3 regions of the Burkholderia sp. KL41 genome follow, and region 1 is predicted to be linked to each of the others. Evidence: riboswitches for the same ligand, from Rfam matches in the RefSeq annotation. Region 1 holds a riboswitch; each other region holds the start of a gene.
The links. Region 1 has a riboswitch for cobalamin ahead of PQB87_RS25600 (TonB-dependent receptor domain-containing protein). Riboswitches for the same ligand answer to the same signal wherever they lie in the genome.
Positions count from the first base shown of each region.

Region 1 (5,690 bases):
CGCGCGATAGTCGATGCTTGCCGCGGCGCCCAGCGATTCGATCGTCTCGCGGTTGCGCGCGGAACACGTCGCCGCGACCCGCGCGCCGGCCTGCGCCGCGAGCTGGATCGCGAACGTGCCGACCGCGCCCGCGCCGCCGTGCACCAGCACGGTCTGTCCGGCCCGCAGCCCGCCGTCGTCGAACAGGCCGGCCCACGCGGCAAGCGCGGGGGTCGGCACCGTGGCGGCTTCCGCGAGGCTCACCGCGTCGGGCACGCGCACGACCGAGTCGTGGCGCACCGCCACGTATTCCGCATACGCGCCCCAGCGCCCCGCGCCGACGTCGGTCTGCGCGAACACCCGCATGCCGGGCGCGAAACCGTCGACGCCGTCGCCGACCGCTTCGACCACGCCCGCCGCGTCGAAGCCGATCACGAACGGAAACGTGTACTGCATGAATGCGCCGAGGTAGCCTTCGCGGCATTTCCAGTCGGCGGGATTGACGCCCGCAAAGGCAACGCGGATCAGCACGTCGCCGGGGCCCGGCGTCGGTGCCGGCACGTCGGCCATCCGCAACGCGTCGGAATGACCCGCGCGGTCGATCAACAGGGCTCGCATCTTCGTGTCTCCAGGGGTGTTGTCGGCTTGACGTTCGCGCCGCGTCACGCCGCCGTCTCGGCCAGCAGGCTCGACGCGAGCGGACAGAACGCATGCGAGATCGCATCGACGGTCCAGTCGGGGCTTTCGGCATCGAACCGGCGGTCGACCCAGCCCCAGTGATACGGATGCATCAGGTATTCGCCGAGCAGATCGCCGACGTGCGCGAATTCCTGCTGCCACACGTGTGTCCATGCGCCCGGGGTCGCGATCCGGCTCAGGCGCCAGTTGCGGATGCCGGGCATGAACGCGGGCATGCGCAGCAGTTCGCGTTCGAGCGCGGCGACCTGCGCGGCGCCGGCCTGCGGCCGCACGCGCAGCATCAGCGTGCGCCACACGCCGTCGCGCAGCGCGGGCTCGCGCAGGCCGCCGCCGATCGCGCGGCACACGGCGCCGTCGATGCGTACGATGCCCGGCAGTTGCGCGAGCGTGGCGAAATCCGCCGTGCCGTCGGCCGCGCAGTTGGCTGTGCCATTGGCCGCCGAATCGTCGCGCAGCACGTCGAGCGTGTAGTCGCCCGCGCCCCAACTGCCGTCCAGATTGCGCGCCAGCACCACGCGTTTCGCGCCGGCCAGCGCGTGTGCCGCTTCGTGCAACGCGCGTTCGATGCCACCGGCGTCGCAATCCGCCGACACGAACACCTGTGCCGTGTCATGCCGCATGATCGACCTCCGTCAGCGCGGGCAGCGGCGCATCGGCGTCCGTCATCACATGGCGGCGGCGCACGTCGCACAGCGCGTCGACCGCCATCCAGAAACCGACCACGCCGGCATCCGTCAGCGCGCGCATCCGGTAGTAGGCCGGCGCATCGGCCACGTGCCAGGTCAGCCACAGCGTGCTCGGCTGCCCCGGCACCGCGACGGGCGGCGACACCCAGTGGCCAGCCGCCGTCAGCCCGCGTGCCGCGTGGCCCGGCAGGTAGCGGTCGCGCAGCAGCGCAAGCACGTCGGGAATGCGCTCGGGCGCGAGCGTGATTTCGTCTACGATCTGGATCATTCGCGTGTCGTCCGTAGTCGTTCGTGACAAGGATCGGCGGCCGGCCTACGCCGTTCCGGCGAGGCCGCGGGTGGCCGGCGTGGATAGCATTCTTGCGTGGCGGCGATGAGCGGGCCCCTACCGGCCCGCTCACCGGCCCCTGTCGCAACGATCAGATCGGGAAACTCATGAAACAGCGCGCCATGCCGGCCCGCGGCCGTATCCTGCCGGGCCTCGGCGCGCGCCTGCTGAGCGAACTCACGCGCAGCGGCGCGCCGCCGGCCGACCGCGATGCGCAGCCACCTCGACCGGCGACGACACCGGGCGATTTCGTCGCGCTGTACCGCGACGCGATCGAGCGGCTCGAGGCGCGGGTCGCGCGCGGCGACGGTCACCCGCCGATGCGCAAGCGCGAAGTCGACCTGATGTGCCGCTGCCTGCTGAGTTGCGCAACGCTCGCCGACGCGATCCGCTGTGCGGCCGAGTTCTGCGAAATGCTGCAGCCGCGCGCCGGTCACCTGACGCTTGCGATGCGCGATGGGCGTGCGCTGTTCCGGATGGATTCGCTGCGGCGTACGCGCAGCCCGGCCGCGTGCCTGGTCGACCTGACCGGGCTGTTCTGCTACCTGCAGCTGTTCGGCTGGCTGATCGGGCAGCCGTTGCGGCCGACCGACGTGTGGCTCGGCCATCCGCGCCGCGACGACGCGATGCCACTGCTCGGACTGTTCAATGCGCCGGTTGAAGTGGGCCGCAAGACCTACGGTTTCGCGTTCGATGCGGCGCGGCTCGCGTGCCGCGTGATCCGGCAGCCGGCCGAGCTCGACGCGTTTCTCGTCGATTTTCCGTTTCGCCTGATCGATGCGGCACCGGCCGTCGTGTCGTGGACGCAGCAGGTGCGCGGTTTCCTCGATGCGGCGCTCGCGCACGAACAGGCGTTGCCGGCACTCGCCGAACCGGCCGCGTGGCTCGGGGTCAGCGAGGCGACGTTGCGGCGGCGGCTGATGGCCGAGCACACCGGTTATCACGCGCTGAAGGAGCAGTGTCTCGCCGAAGCCGCGCAACGCTGCCTGCGCGAATCGGACTGGCCGGTCGCGCGGATTGCCGCGCATCTCGGGTTCGGCGGCGAGGAGGCGTTTCGCCGCGCGTTCGTCCGGTGGACAGGGGTCGCGCCGAGCCGGTTCAGGCGCGATCGCACGGCGTCGAACCACCCTGTTTCATCAGACATGAAACGCGGCGCCGACGCATGAAGGAAAGGATTTCGAAAGGATTTGCCCGGCAATGACGTTTTTTCGCATCCCTGCGTCGCCGGATATTTGACGTAGCGGCGCGCACGCCATTACCCTTGCGCGCTGATGGTGCCCGGAGACGGGATCAAAAGGGAACGCAGGAGAGGCCATGCCTCGAATCTGCGGCTGCCCCCGCAACTGTGAGCGGTGAATTCGTGCCACTGCGTGCCACTGGGAAACCGGGAAGGCCCGCACGAATGACGACCCGCGAGCCAGGAGACCTGCCATCGACCCGAGGTCCAGGCAGCCGCACCGGGCGGGGTGTCCCGGAGCGCCAGGCACCGCCGTTGGCGGTCGCCCGCTGCATGGACGGCCCGACCTCAGGATCCGCCCGATGTCCATTGTTACCGCATCCGCTTCCGCACCGGAAGCGCCGCGCCGGCACGCCGCCGGCCTGCACGGCCCGCCCGCACGCACGTGCCGTCCCCCATCGACTGCGTCCGCCGGCGTGCGCCGCGCCGACGCCCGCGACACCGGCCTGCCCGGCCCGGTCGCGCGATAACCCGATCACCGATAACAAGACCGGTGCTGCCCGCCGCCCGCTCACGATCGACGCCAGCGCAGCCCGACGACAACGACAGCCTCATGAAGATTCGACACCTCCTTGCCACGTCCGCCGCGACCGCGCTCCTCTCGCCCCTCGCCCACGCCGCCGGCGACACCGCGGTTTCGCAACCGGCCCCGGCCGCCGAAGGCACCGACCTGCCGACGATCGACGTGACCGACACGCGGCGCCTGCCCGAGTCGTTCGACCAGCGTTATGCGACGACCCAGGTGCTCACGCGCACCGATCTCGACCGGCTGTCGCCGAGCGACCCGAGCATCACGCAGGCGCTTGCGACGCTGCCCGGCGTGACCGTCTCGCAGAACGGCGGCCCCGGTTCGTCCGCGTCGGTCAGCATCCGCGGCTCGTCGGCCAACCAGGTCGCCGTGTTCATCGACGGCATCCGGATCGGCTCGCCGACCACCGGCATCGCGCCGTGGGCCGACTTGCCGACCGAAGCGTTCGAACGTGTGGAAGTGATTTCGGGGCCGGCTGCCGCGTCGTTCGGCGCCAATGCGATGGGCGGCGTCGTGCAGCTCTTCACGCGCCGCGCCGCCAACCAGCCGAACCAGACGACCGTGTCGTTCGGCGGCGGGTCGAACAAGACGTTCGACACGCAGCTCCGCACGTCGGGCACGGTGCCGTCGACCGGGCCGCTCGCCGCGCTCGGCGGGCTCACCTACTCGCTCGGCCTGCGCTCGTACAACACGGCCGGCATCGACTCGACGCGGCCCGTGCTGCCGTACCATGAGGCCGGCCGCAACCCGTACCACGCGCAGGATCTCGATGCGCGCCTCGGCTACGCGCGCGACAACTGGTCGATCTCGACGTTCGCGCTGTATCACCGGTCCGATCTGTCCTACGACAACAGCGGTTATGCGAACCGCCAGCTCGATCATCAGCTGACGACCGGTATCGCGTTCCATCTCGACATCACACCCGACACGCAGCTCGACCAGTCGTTCGGTTATGCGAACGATCGCCAGTTCCTCTACGCGAGCGATCCGGCCATCCCGACCGACCAGATCAATTCGCAGCGCATCAGCACGTCGACGTCGTTGACGCATCAGGAACGCGGGTTCCACCTGTTCGGGCTGCCGCTGTCGGGCGAGACCAAGCTCGCCTACGACTTCACGCGCGAGCAGGCGTTCCTGCCGGTCGATATGCCGGGCGGCATACCGACGCGCAACGATTCCGCGTTCTCGCTGCATCAGTCGGCGACGCTCGGCAGCGTGACGATGTTCCTCGCGGGGCGCCATGAAATCATCGCCGGGCAGTCGGTGAATACGGGTAACGCGGCGCTGTCGTGGGCGATCACGCCGGTGTATACGGCGCGCGTGTCGTACGGCAATGCGTTCAAGCTGCCGACGTTCAACGACCTGTACTACCCCGGCTACGGCAATCCGGATCTCAGCCCGGAACGCAACACGTCGGTCGAGGCCGCGGTCGATGCGAACACGTCGTACGGTACGTTCACGGCCGCGATCTACGACACGCGGGTCACCAACCTGATCGCGTACAACCCGGCGACGTTCTCGCCGATGAACATCGGTCGCGCGCATATTCGCGGCATCGACCTGTCGTACAAGGGGACGATCGGCCGCTCGACGCCGGTGAGCGTCGCGGTCGGGATCCTCAATCCGCAGGACGAGACCAACGACTCCTGGCTCAGCCGCCGTCCGCGCCAGACGGTCAGCGTCAACATCGATCACACGTGGGATGAACTCCACCTGCATGCGTTGAGCACGGGGGCGTCGCTGCTTTACGGCGGCACGACGTTCGACGATCCGGCCAACTCGACCTATCTGCCGTCGTACCTGACGGTGGGCCTGCGCGCGTCGTACCGGATCAATTCGCACCTGACGGTGTCGGCGACGGTGTCGAACCTGTTCGACCGGCAGTACATGACCGCGTATGGATACAACACGCTTGGGCGGACGGCGTTCGGGAAAGTGAGTTACACGTTCTGACGGGTGATTGAGGAGACCTTGGCGCGGTGGGCGGCAAGGTCTCCCGTCGGGAAGCAGAGTTTGATGCTTCCGTCACCGGGTATGGGAAACGGTATTGCGACCCAAACCCGTCTACGGGCTGGTGACTGCGGATCTGCCGGTCTTTCGGTCGCGCCACGGGCGTCAATGTCCGTATCAACACTGTTAGACTGCGGACGCCTTCCCCGTAGATGTACTCACCATTCAGGACATCGACATGACCGAATGCACGCTCACGTTTGCCAGTCAGATCGAATGGGA
Region 1 is NZ_CM174447.1:1,805,253-1,810,942, reverse strand. Features, by position in the region: gene PQB87_RS25620 (NADP-dependent oxidoreductase) at 1-597, opposite strand, end outside; gene PQB87_RS25615 (Dabb family protein) at 642-1,298, opposite strand; gene PQB87_RS25610 (hypothetical protein) at 1,288-1,632, opposite strand; gene PQB87_RS25605 (helix-turn-helix transcriptional regulator) at 1,800-2,858, shown strand; cobalamin riboswitch at 2,948-3,140, shown strand; gene PQB87_RS25600 (TonB-dependent receptor domain-containing protein) at 3,483-5,411, shown strand; gene PQB87_RS25595 (YdeI/OmpD-associated family protein) at 5,647-5,690, shown strand, end outside.

Region 2 (5,690 bases), on a different replicon from region 1:
TCCGCGTCGTGGTAGCTCGCGTAGTCGCTCTCGCCGCGCGAGCGCGACGGCTGGATGCCGACGAACACGTTGCCCGCGCGCCAGCCGGCGATCGTGAAGCGCCCTTGCCGCAGCGTCGGATCGGCCTCGGGCGGGCCCCAGCGTTCGTTCAGCGCATCGCGCACGGCCGCCGGCAGCCGCGCGAAATGCGCGACGTAGTCGGCCAGCGGGAAGCTCTGGAAGGCGGGGCGCAGCGCATGCACGGCCGCGTCGTTGGTCACGCCTTCGGTGAGCCGCGCGATCAGCGCGTCGCCGTCGGGCGGCAGGTCGGCCACCGCGTAGCCCGCGTCGCGCAGCGCCGCGAGCACGCGCAGCGCGGACGCCGGCGTATCGAGCCCGACACCGTTGCCGATCCGCCCTTCGCTTTGCGGATAGTTCGCGAGAATCAGCGCGACGCGCTTGCTCGCGTTGTCGAGCGTGCGCAGCCGGCACCAGCCGCGCGCGAGCGCCGCGACGAACGCGATCCGCTCGGCGTCCGGCTGGTAGCGCACGACGTCGACCTCGGTATGCGGGCAGCGATACGCGAGCCCCTTGAAGCTCACCGCGCGCGTGACGATCCGGCCGTCGACCTCGGGCAGCGCGATGTGCATCGCGATGTCGCGCGCATGCAGGCCCTGGTTGTCGGCCACCCACGCGTCGCGATTGCCGCCGGACAGGATCACCTGCAATACCGGCGCGTCCCCGGCGAGCACGTCGTGTTCCGGGCTGTCGATCGCGCCGGCCGCGAACGCGGTCGTGTTCAGCACGAGTGCGACGTCGTGCGTGTCGCAGAGCTGCGTGATGACTTCGCGGCTCACCGCATCCTTCAGCGACGTGACCGCGATCGGCAGCGGATTCAGCCCCTCCTGAACGAGCGCATCGGCCAGCGCGTCGAACACGGCCGTGTTCGCGGCCTGCCAGTGCGCGCGATAGAACAGGATCGCGACGACCGGTGCGCCCGGCGTCCAGCGCGGCCGCCAGTCGTCGACGCTCGCGCGGTTGCGCGCCGGGTGATACAGCGCGGCGGCCGGCAACGGGCGCGGCGGTTCGGGTTCGTCGCCGAAGCCGAGTGTGTGGAATGCGATGCTGCGCAGCAGCGCCTCGGCGTTGTGCACGCCGCCTTCGCGCAGGTAGCGCCACCACAGCCGGCACAGGCCGGGCGCGACGGTGCTTTTCGCGACGAGGTTCGGGTCTTCCTGCAGGTCGCCCGAGAACATCGCGAGCTGCTGCGCGCGCTTCGACGCGAGCGACACGGCCTGCTCGATCCCATACGGCCAGTACGCTTCGCCGCCGAGATGATCGATCACGACCGCCTTCGCGTGCTGCAACACGTCGTCGACGTAGAAATCGACCGACGCCGGCTGCCGCAGGAACGTGACGTTCGCGAGCCGCACGCTCGGGAAGCCGGCCGGCAGGTGCGGCACGACGCTGGCAAGCAGCGACAGCGTCGTGTCGGCCGAGCTCAGGATCACGATGTCGGCCGGTTGCTGGTCGATCCGGACGACACCCTGCGTATCGTCGACGAAGCCGCCCGGCGTGGTGCGCAGCAGATGCATCGTGCGTTACGCCTGTTGCGGTTCGGCCGCGCACGCGGCGTCGAACGCGCGTTGCAGCACGGCCGCGTCGAGATCCTCGCCGATCAGCACGAAGCGGCTCGCGCGCGTTTCGCCGTCCTGCCAGCGGCGGTCGAAATAGCTGTCGAAGCGGCGGCCGACACCCTGGATCACGAGCCGCATCGGCGCGCCGGGCAGCGCGGCGAAGCCTTTCGCGCGGTAGATCGTATGCGCTTCGACGACGCGCTGCAGCGCGGCGATCGTCGCCTCGCGCGTGCCGGCGTCGCCGGACACGACCACCGAGTCGAAATCGTCGTGATGGTGATCGTGATCGCCGTCGTCGGCCGAGCCGTGATGGTCGTGGCGCAGGTGGATCGTTTCTTCCGACGCCGATTCGAGGCCGAGCAGCATCGCGAGATCGAGCTCGCCGCGCGTCGCGCGCACGATCTTCACCTGCGGCGGGATCTCGTCGCGAATCGCGGTTTCGATCTGCGCAAATTCCGCATCGCCGACGAGATCGGCCTTGTTCACGATCACGAGATCGGCGGACGACAGTTGATCGGCGAACAGCTCGTGCAGCGGCGATTCGTGGTCGAGGTTCGGGTCGGCGCGGCGCTGCGCGTCGACGGCCTGCGGGTTTTCCGCGAACTGGCCGCTCGCGGCGGCCGGCCCGTCGACGACGGTCACGACCGCGTCGACCGTGAAGCTGTTGCGGATCGTCGGCCAGTTGAACGCCTGCACGAGCGGCTTCGGCAGCGCGAGCCCGGACGTCTCGATCAGCACGTGGTCGATGTCCGCGCGACGCTCGACGAGCGCTTCCATCACCGGATAGAACTCTTCCTGCACGGTGCAGCACAGGCAGCCGTTCGCGAGTTCGTAGAGCTGGCCCGACGCTTCGCCCTGCGCACCGTCGGCATCTTCGCAGCCGATGCCGCAACCCTTGAGGATTTCGCCGTCGATGCCGAGTTCGCCGAATTCGTTGACGATCACCGCGATGCGGCGGCCTTCGGCGTGTTGCAGGATGTGGCGCATCAGCGTCGTCTTGCCGCTGCCGAGAAAGCCCGTGACGATCGTGACGGGAAGCTTGCGTAGGGTCATGGAATATCCAGGTTGGTAAGGGAGAGTCACGCCGAGATCGTCACGTCGATCTCGTCGTAGCGCTTTAGCCGGTAGATCAGGGCCGACACGAGCCAGCAGGCGAGGAACAGGCCGATCACGACATAACCGAGCATGCCGAAGTGCGACGCCACCATCGACGCGAAGTCCCACACCGGGCCCTGCAGCGACAGCTTGTCCGCGAGCAGCGCAAGCACCTCGATGCCGCCGATCAGCGCGGCGACCAGCACCGACACGAAGGTGATCGTCATGTTGTAGTAGATCTTGCGGATCGGCCGCACGTACGCCCAGCGATACGCACCCATCATCAGGATGCCGTCGGTCGTGTCGACGAGCGTCATGCCGGCGGTAAACAGCATGGGCAGCGCCATCACCGACCAGAACGACAGGCCGCCCTGCACCTGCGCCGCCGAGATGCCGAACAGCGCGATCTCGGTCGCCGTGTCGAAGCCGAAGCCGAACAGGAACCCGACCGGATACAGGTGCCAGCTGCGCGACACGAGCCGGAACAGCGGACGGAACAGGCGCGCAAGCACGCCGCGCTGGTTCAGCAGCATGTCGAGATCGGCGTCGACGATCGGCTCGCCGCGCCGCGCGGCGCGAAACGTCCGGTAGACGGAAATCAGGATCAGCAGGTTCGCGATCGCGAGCACCAGCAGGAAGAACGCCGATACGCTCGTGCTGATCACGCCGCCCCACGCTTTCATGCTCTCGAAGCGCGCGAGCGACGCGGCCGTGAGCGTCACCACGACCGACATCACGATCACGACCGTCGAGTGGCCGAGCGAGAAGAACAGGCCCGCGCCGAGCGGGCTGCGGCCCTCCTGCATCAGCTTGCGCGTGACGTTGTCGATCGCCGCGATGTGGTCGGCGTCGACCGCATGACGCAGCCCGAACACGTACGCGAGCAGCGCGGTGCCGAGCAGCACGGGCTGGCCGTGGAAGGCGGCGAATGCCCAGATCCACGCGCCTGCGTTGAAGGCGATCAGCAGCGCATAGATCGCGACGATCTTGCCGCGCAACCCGGACGGACTGTCGTTGAACAGGCGAAACAGCGAATCGGGCATGACGCTCCCTTGCGAACGGTCGACATGAAGAATGCCAACACGGCCGTCGCTGCGCGGCCCCGCGCGATCCGGCCCTTCGTCGCACCGGAACATGCGCGCTCGCGCAGGCGGCCGGACGTCGGGAATCGGGAAACGCTCGGGTGTCGGGCACGCTGCGGCCGTGGACGATGCGCCGCCTCCCCGCGGCGCTGAACCCCAACGTTTAGGCCGGTATCCGGGCTGACGAACACGCCGCTTCGCCTTCCCGGATGCGCAAGGCATCCAGTGGCGGTCGTCCGCATGCGCGCGGCATGCGGCGAAGCGGCGTTGCATCGCGGCGGGCACGATGCGTTCGCTTACCGTTGCGGGGGCAGCACAGGTTGGCTCGACTGCGATGCAGGCAGGCTCCCTGTTTCCCGTTTAACTGCGCGCGCCGGAGCGGCGCGCGCGAGCACCAAAACGCGTGCGAGTGTAGGCGCCGGGGGCGGGAGCGTCAAGGCGACGAGCGGCCAGGCCGGCCGGATGAACCGGCGGGCAGCGATCCGGCGCGGGTTTGCCGGGGAAATCGTTCGACTGTCTGACGCACCCGACAACCCGTGCGGGATCGAGCGCGAAGCAGTACGACTCGCCATCCGAAGCGGTTTTTCAGAATTGACGGCCGTTCACGTTGTCCGCAATCGCAAGGCCAGCGCCGCAGCAGGTGCAGCGTGGGGTTGCGCGCAGAAACGTTCATTCTCTTTGGAGATTCGGATGATTGACGTTGCGCAGCCGATATTCGATTGTCCGCTTCAGACAGTTTTCGATGATCGAGATAAACCACTGCGACACATTCGTTCAGACCATGAATATTGTCCGATTGTATGTGGCCATCGCCGTATGGCTGTCGATGGCGCTCTTGTTTCCGTTTGCCCTGAAGGGGATGGATTCCCCTCTTGCAACGGTCGCGAAAGTACTGATGTGGTCGTACTGCATTCTGCAAACGCTACGGGAATCGAAGCGGTGCTTGTGAAGCAGCCCGCTGCGACTAAGAGCCGATCGCGTATATCGCACCTGTTTCGCAATCGGCATCGAGCCGCATCGGCCGCCGGCGCACTGGCCGGTGCCGCGGTCTGTGGCCCGAATCGCGGCGGCATCGGCGGCAGTTCCGGCTCGTCCGGAGGCGCGGGCGGTTGCCGAAGCCTTACTTGAAACACCTGGCGACTGTGCGCCGCCGCGCTTTGCGGGATCGGGGCATGGCTTTCATTTGCTCGGCGACATGTTCGCCGAGCGTCGCAAAGACCGACGACGGGTGAGCGCCCACCCCGCATGCGTTTGCGCCGGTGCGCTGTGCTATCGTATGCGCCGCGTTCGGTGCTCGCATGCGCATTCCGTGCATGCAGTTAAACGGGAAACAGGAGGCGGATCGTCGCCCTGCCTGTGCTGTCCCCGCAACGGTACGCCGCCCGCGCGACGCGCTTCCCCGCGCACGCGCCCATGCCGCCCACGATGCCACTGCCCTTCCACCGGGCGGGAAGGCTGCGGCCTGGCAAGCGGCCAGCCCGGATACCGGCCGACGCAAGGGGCGAGCCCGACGCTCGCCGAACGCCCGATCCGCGGGGGACGGATCGGGTGCGCATTCCGCCCGCGTTCGCGCGGGCTTCGCCCGATCCGTTATGCGTTGCCTGTCTGCCGGCCGCCGATGTGCCGCCCGCCTTCCCCTTTCCACTGTTTCGACACGGTGCGCGCCGTGCCGCGCCCGATGAGTCGCGCGTGGCTCATCGGCGCCGGCCCCGGCGACGCCGACCTGCTGACGCTCAAGGCCGTCCACGCGATCGGCTCGGCCGACGTGCTGCTCGTCGACGATCTCGTGAACCCCGACGTGCTGCGCCATGCGCGCGCCGACGCGCACATCGAGCACGTCGGCAAGCGCGGCGGCCATGCCTCGACGCCGCAGGAGGCGATCGTCGCGGCGATGCTC
Region 2 is NZ_CM174446.1:1,915,671-1,921,360, reverse strand. Features, by position in the region: gene cobN (cobaltochelatase subunit CobN) at 1-1,574, opposite strand, end outside; gene cobW (cobalamin biosynthesis protein CobW) at 1,581-2,669, opposite strand; gene PQB87_RS08900 (HoxN/HupN/NixA family nickel/cobalt transporter) at 2,696-3,754, opposite strand; cobalamin riboswitch at 3,943-4,207, opposite strand; cobalamin riboswitch at 5,064-5,301, shown strand; gene cobA (uroporphyrinogen-III C-methyltransferase) at 5,412-5,690, shown strand, end outside.
Region 2: it holds a riboswitch for cobalamin, as region 1 does, so the genes downstream of both, PQB87_RS08900 (HoxN/HupN/NixA family nickel/cobalt transporter) here and PQB87_RS25600 (TonB-dependent receptor domain-containing protein) in region 1, are expected to answer to the same signal.

Region 3 (5,690 bases), on a different replicon from region 1:
CGGCAACGGACACGCAGCGCGTCAGCGGGCTCGTCCAGACCTGTTCGGGAAACGGCGCGCCGAGTACCGACAGATGCGCGCGCACGGCCTGCGCGCCGGCGTCGGCCGGCGCGGCGAGCGGCACGTCGCTGCGTCCGTAGCAGATGCCCGGCTCGACACCGACGGCCGGATGACGGATCAGGACGACGTCCATCCGAGCACCACGAGATAGATCGCCAGTTCGCACAGTTGTTGCGTGAAGCCGAGACAGTCGCCGGTATAACCGCCGATCCGCTTCACGAAATAGCGGGCTGCCCACGCGCGCACGAGCACGAGCGCCACGCAGGCGGCGACGCCCATGCGCCAGTCGGGCCAGAACAGCCACGGTAATCCGAACAGCGCGGCGACACACGCCGCGCGTGCCCCCATCCGTTGCGCGACCGGTTTCGCCTTGCCTTCGGGCCGCACGTAGTCGAGCGTCATCAGCAGGCTCACGGCCGCCGCGCGGCTCGCCGCGTGCGCGGCGATCATCGTCCATGCGGCACGCAACGGCAGCATCGACGCAAGCGCCTGCCATTTCACGCCGAGCGCGATCACGAGCGCGACCGCACCGAACGTGCCGATCCGCGAGTCGTGCATGATGCGCAGCACGTCGTCGCGCGTATAGCCGCCGCCGAACGCATCGCAGCTGTCGGCGAGGCCGTCCTCGTGGAAGGCCCCCGTGGCGAGCAGCGTGGCGGCCATCGACAGCCCGACCGCGATCGACACGGGCAGCGCGCGCAGCGCGACCAGATACACGAGCGCGCCCCACGCGCCGACGCATGCGCCGACGAGCGGGAAATATCGCGCGGCCTGGTCGAGATCGCCGGCCGCGTAACCGATCGCGCGCGGCACGGGCACGCGCGTGAAGTAGCCGAGCGCGACGAAGAAGTAGCGCAGTTCGGCCCGCACGCCGCGCGCGCGATCAGGCGTCACGATCGTCGACACCGGCGGATTCGAAGCTCGCCATTTCCGTGAGGAACGCGGCAGCCGCACGCACGAGCGGCAGCGCGAGCGCCGCGCCCGTGCCTTCGCCGAGCCGCAGGTCGAGCGCGAGCAGCGGCTTCGCGCCGAAATGCTCGAGCATGCGCCGGTGCCCGGCCTCGTGCGACGTATGCGAGAACACGCAGTAGTCGCGCACGCCGGGCGCGATGCGCTCGGCGACGAGCAATGCGGCCGTCGCGATGAAGCCGTCGACGAGGATCGTCATCCGTTCGCTCGCGGCCGCGAGATACGCGCCCGTCATCATCGCGATCTCGAAGCCGCCGAACGTCGCGAGCACGTCGAGCGGCGCAATCGCGTGCGAGTGCTTGACGAGCGCACGGCCGAGCACCGCGCGCTTGTGCGCGAGGCCCTGGTCGTCGAGGCCCGTGCCGCGCCCGACGCACGCGTCGATCGGCACGCTGAGCAAGCGGCTCATCAGGCACGCGGCCGACGACGTGTTCGCGATCCCCATCTCGCCGAAGCCGATCACGTTCGTGCCGAGCGACGCGTGCAGGCGCACGCGCGCCGCACCGGCTGCGAGCGCCGTCATCGCCTCGTCGCGCGTCATCGCAGGTTCCGTCGCGAAGTTGCGCGTGCCGCGCGCGACCGGCAGCGACACCAGGCGGTCGGACAGCGGCAGCGGCGACGCGACGCCCGCATCGACGATCTCGAGCGTGCTCTGCGCGACGCCCGAGAACGCATTGATCGCCGCGCCGCCGGCGAGGAAATTCGCGACCATCTGTGCGGTCACCGCTTGCGGATAGGGGCTCACGCCTTCGGCGGCAATCCCGTGATCGCCGGCGAACACGATCATCACGGGACGCTGCACGACCGGCCGCTCGGTGTGCTGGATCAGGCCGACCTGCAGCGCGACTGCCTCGAGCTGGCCGAGGCTGCCGGGCGGCTTGGTCTTGTGGTCGATCACATGCTGCAGGCGCTTGCGCAGCACGTCGTCGAGCGGTGCGATCGCGGGCGGGAAGTGGGTCGGGGTCGTCATCGGGAAGCCGTGTCGTGGGCGCGGCGTGCACCGCGCATCGGAAAAGGAAACGTCATTGTCGCTCGGGCCACGCCGGCAGCAGCGCGTCGCGGCCGTTCTCGCGGATCAGCACGAGCGGATAACCGAACGCGTCGCTCGCGCGCTCGGGTGTCAGCACGTCGTGCACGGGGCCGGCCCACGCGTGGCCACGGCCGTCGAGCAACAGCGCATGCGTCGCGAAACGCCGCGCGAGGTTCAGATCATGGCACGAGAACAGCACCGCGCGCGGGCCCGCGTCGAGCCAGGCGGCCAGCGCGGTCAGGCAATCGATCTGGTGATGCAGGTCGAGATGCGCGAGCGGTTCGTCGAGCAGCATCAACGGCGCGTCCTGGCACAGCGTCGCGGCCAGCGCGACGCGCTGCCGCTCGCCGCCCGACAGCGACAGCACGTCGCGCGACGCAAGCGCGGTCAGGTCGAAGGTCGCCAGCGCGTCGCGCGCGGCCGCGCGGTCGCCGTCGCGCTCCCAGCCCCAGCCGCCGAGATACGGAAAGCGGTTGAGCAACACCGTATCGAACACGGTCGCGCTGAATGCGTCGTGCAGTTGCTGCGGCATCAGTGCGCGGCGCTGCGCGAGCTGCGCGGGCGGCCATGCGGAAAGCGGCCGGCCGTCGATCTCGACGTGTCCGCCGGCCGGCGGCTGAAGCCCCGCGAGGGTCGCAAGCAGCGTCGTCTTGCCTGCGCCGTTCGGCCCGGCGATGCACCAGATCTCGCCCGGACGGAACGCCTGCGTGAAGCTATCGAGCAGCGTGCGCGCGCCAGCCTTCAGCGTCAGGCCGACGGCCGCGCAGCTCATCTCGTCGCCGCTGGCGCGCAATGCGGCACGGGTCATCGCATCGGCCTCCTGAGCAACATCCACAGGAACACCGGCACGCCGATCAATGCGGTCATCACGCCGACCGGCAGTTGCGCGGGCGCGATCGCGGTGCGTGCGAGCAGGTCGGCGGCCATCACGCCACCGCCGCCCGCGAGCATCGCGGCCGGCAGCAACATCCGCTGGTCGTTGCCGAATGCGAGCCGCAGCGCGTGCGGCACGACGAGGCCGACGAAGCCGATCGTGCCGGCGGTCGTCACTGCGGCCGCGGCGGCCAGCGATGCGACGAGATAGATCCGCACACGCAGGCGCGCGACCGGCACGCCGAGCGCGAGCGCCGTCGCATCGCCGCGCAGCAGCACGTTCAGTTGCGGCGCGGCCGGCAGTGCGATGCACGCGGCCAGCAGCAGCGCGCCCCACGCGAACCACGGTGTGCTCACGCCGTTCAGGTCGCCCGTCAGCCAGAAGATGATGCCGCGCAGCCGCGCATCGGGCGCGAGCGACAGCAGCAGCGTGACGAGCGCGCCCCACCCCGCCGCGATCACGACGCCCGTGAGCAGCAGCCGCGGCGACGCATCGCGCGACTCGCCGCGCCCCAGCTCGCGGCGCGCGAGTCCGAGCACGAGCACGACCGACACGAGCGAGCCGGCGAACGCCGACACATCGACGAGCCACCATGCGCCGCCCGCGATCATCGCGACGAGCGCGAAGCCGGCCGCGCCGCCGGACACGCCGAGCACGTACGGATCGGCGAGCGGGTTGCGCAGCAACACCTGCAACAAAGAGCCGGCCAGCGCGAGCAGCGCACCGCACGCGAAGCCCGCGAGCGCGCGCGGCAGGCGCAGCGTGCGGACGATGTCGGCGAACAGCGCGTCGCCGCCATGCGGCACGAGCGACGCGAGCGCCTGCCACGGCGACATCGGTACGCTGCCGATCGACAGCGACGCGACGAACAGCAATGCGACCGCCGCGGCCAATGCGGCCCAGATCGCGGTGGCGCGCACGGCGCTCATGCGGCCCTCCGCGCGACGGACGACACTGCGCGCATCGGCGCGCTACCGCTGCGGGCCGGGCGCGACATCGGCGCAGTGCAGCGTGTTGCAGGCATACCCAAGCTCGTGATCCTTGCGGTCAGGTGGTCGACGCGCGCGACGACCTTCCGGTGGTCGCCCGGTTCGAGAACGTCATCAAGATGGCAGAAATCGGCGCCGCCGACGATTGGGGTCAGCATCGAAGATCAATCCCGTGAAGCACTGCACGCCCCGCTTCCCCGCAGGCCGCGCGTCACGAAGCCCGTGCGGGCTCCCCGCCTCGGCCGGTATCCGGGCTGGCGGCGGTCCGGCTCGCCTTCCCGCGCGAAGACGCGCAGTGGCCCGCGTCCGCATGCGAAACGTGCATGCGGAACGCGCCCGAGCCGGCCTGCGTCATGCAACGCGGCCGCTTACCGTTGCGGGGGCAGCGCAGGTTGGCGGCGTCCTGGCGGAGCCCGCGCCCTGCTTCCCGTTTAACCGCGCGTTGCACGCGCGAGCACCGAGGCGGCGCCAGTTTAGGAGCGGGTCGCACGAGCGTCAAGGAAGCATCCGGGCACGCACGTGACGCGCCGATTCGCGGCAAGAAGCAGGGGTGTTACGACTGGAAACGTTACAGATGTCGGTTTGCGCGTTATTCCGCGCTAAAATGCTGGGTCTTTAGAGGACGCAGCAAATGCTCAACGAACTCGAAACCCTATCTCAAAATATTGGCCGTCTGATTTCGCTGAACAAGCGCTATCACTCGGAACGGCTCGCGCTCGAGGAGCAGGTCGCGCAATTGCGCGCGGACGCGGACACGGTCCGCGCGGAACTCGCGCAACTGCGCGACGAACGCAATGCGCTCGCGGCCGAGCGCGACACGCTGTCGGCAAAGATCGACGACGCCCAGGTGAAACTGAACGCGATTCTCGAAAAGCTGCCGCGCTCGAAAAGTGCGGAGCAAGCCGACAACCAGCTCGACCTGCTGGATGCGCAGGCGCGTACGGATGGCGATGACGCGGCCAGCCACGGAGAACATGCATGAGCACCAAGCAGATCGAAGTCTCGATTCTCGGTCAGGCCTATCGGCTCGCCTGCTCGGCCGAGACCGAAGCGGCACTGCTCGAAGCGGTCGCGCGCGTCGACGCCGAAATGTCGAAAATCCGCTCGAACAGCTCGGTACGCGGCACCGATCGCATCGCCGTGATGGCGGCGCTGTCGCTCGCTTCCGAATTGCTGCGGCTGCAAACGAGCGTGCGGCACGGTGAAGCATTTCCGGCGGAGGAAATCCGTCGTACAATGCACCAGATGAATGAACAGCTCGGCGCGGTGCTCGCACAGCACGAGACGCAGTAACGTTTTAATCGATGCGTCGATTCCCCTTGATCTCGGCGATCAACGGTGGTCAAATTGGCGCATCGAATCACAGTTCAGTCAGCTTCCCTGCCTGGTTCGCCAAGGTCATATATTCCTTGAACCAATGCCATGTGCACGGTTGCGGAAATTTGTAGCACGGGCGCGCGCGTCACTCTGTCTGATGTACCCGAAGTGCTGCTAACTGCGACCAATTCTGAACCTCAGGTTCAGGATGCCGGCCTAGCGGCCAAGGCGGGGGCCTATCCAACGGCATCGGGCGAAGCCCGGTGCCGTTTTCTTTTGTAGCAGCCTCTTTCTGCGTCGATCACGATCCATGCAATACTGGCTGATGAAGTCCGAACCGGACGAAGCAAGCATCGACGATCTCGCCAACGCACCGCAGCGCTCGCTGCCGTGGACGGGCGTGCGCAATTATCAGGCGCGCAATTTCATGCGCGACACGATGAAGATCGGC
Region 3 is NZ_CM174446.1:2,933,275-2,938,964, forward strand. Features, by position in the region: gene cobC (alpha-ribazole phosphatase) at 1-193, opposite strand, end outside; gene PQB87_RS13795 (adenosylcobinamide-GDP ribazoletransferase) at 178-954, opposite strand; gene cobT (nicotinate-nucleotide--dimethylbenzimidazole phosphoribosyltransferase) at 944-1,999, opposite strand; gene PQB87_RS13805 (ABC transporter ATP-binding protein) at 2,052-2,867, opposite strand; gene PQB87_RS13810 (FecCD family ABC transporter permease) at 2,864-3,862, opposite strand; gene PQB87_RS13815 (hypothetical protein) at 3,859-4,080, opposite strand; cobalamin riboswitch at 4,146-4,399, opposite strand; gene PQB87_RS13820 (hypothetical protein) at 4,554-4,904, shown strand; gene PQB87_RS13825 (cell division protein ZapA) at 4,901-5,215, shown strand; RNA gene ssrS (6S RNA) at 5,297-5,478, shown strand; gene PQB87_RS13835 (EVE domain-containing protein) at 5,550-5,690, shown strand, end outside.
Region 3: it holds a riboswitch for cobalamin, as region 1 does, so the genes downstream of both, PQB87_RS13815 (hypothetical protein) here and PQB87_RS25600 (TonB-dependent receptor domain-containing protein) in region 1, are expected to answer to the same signal.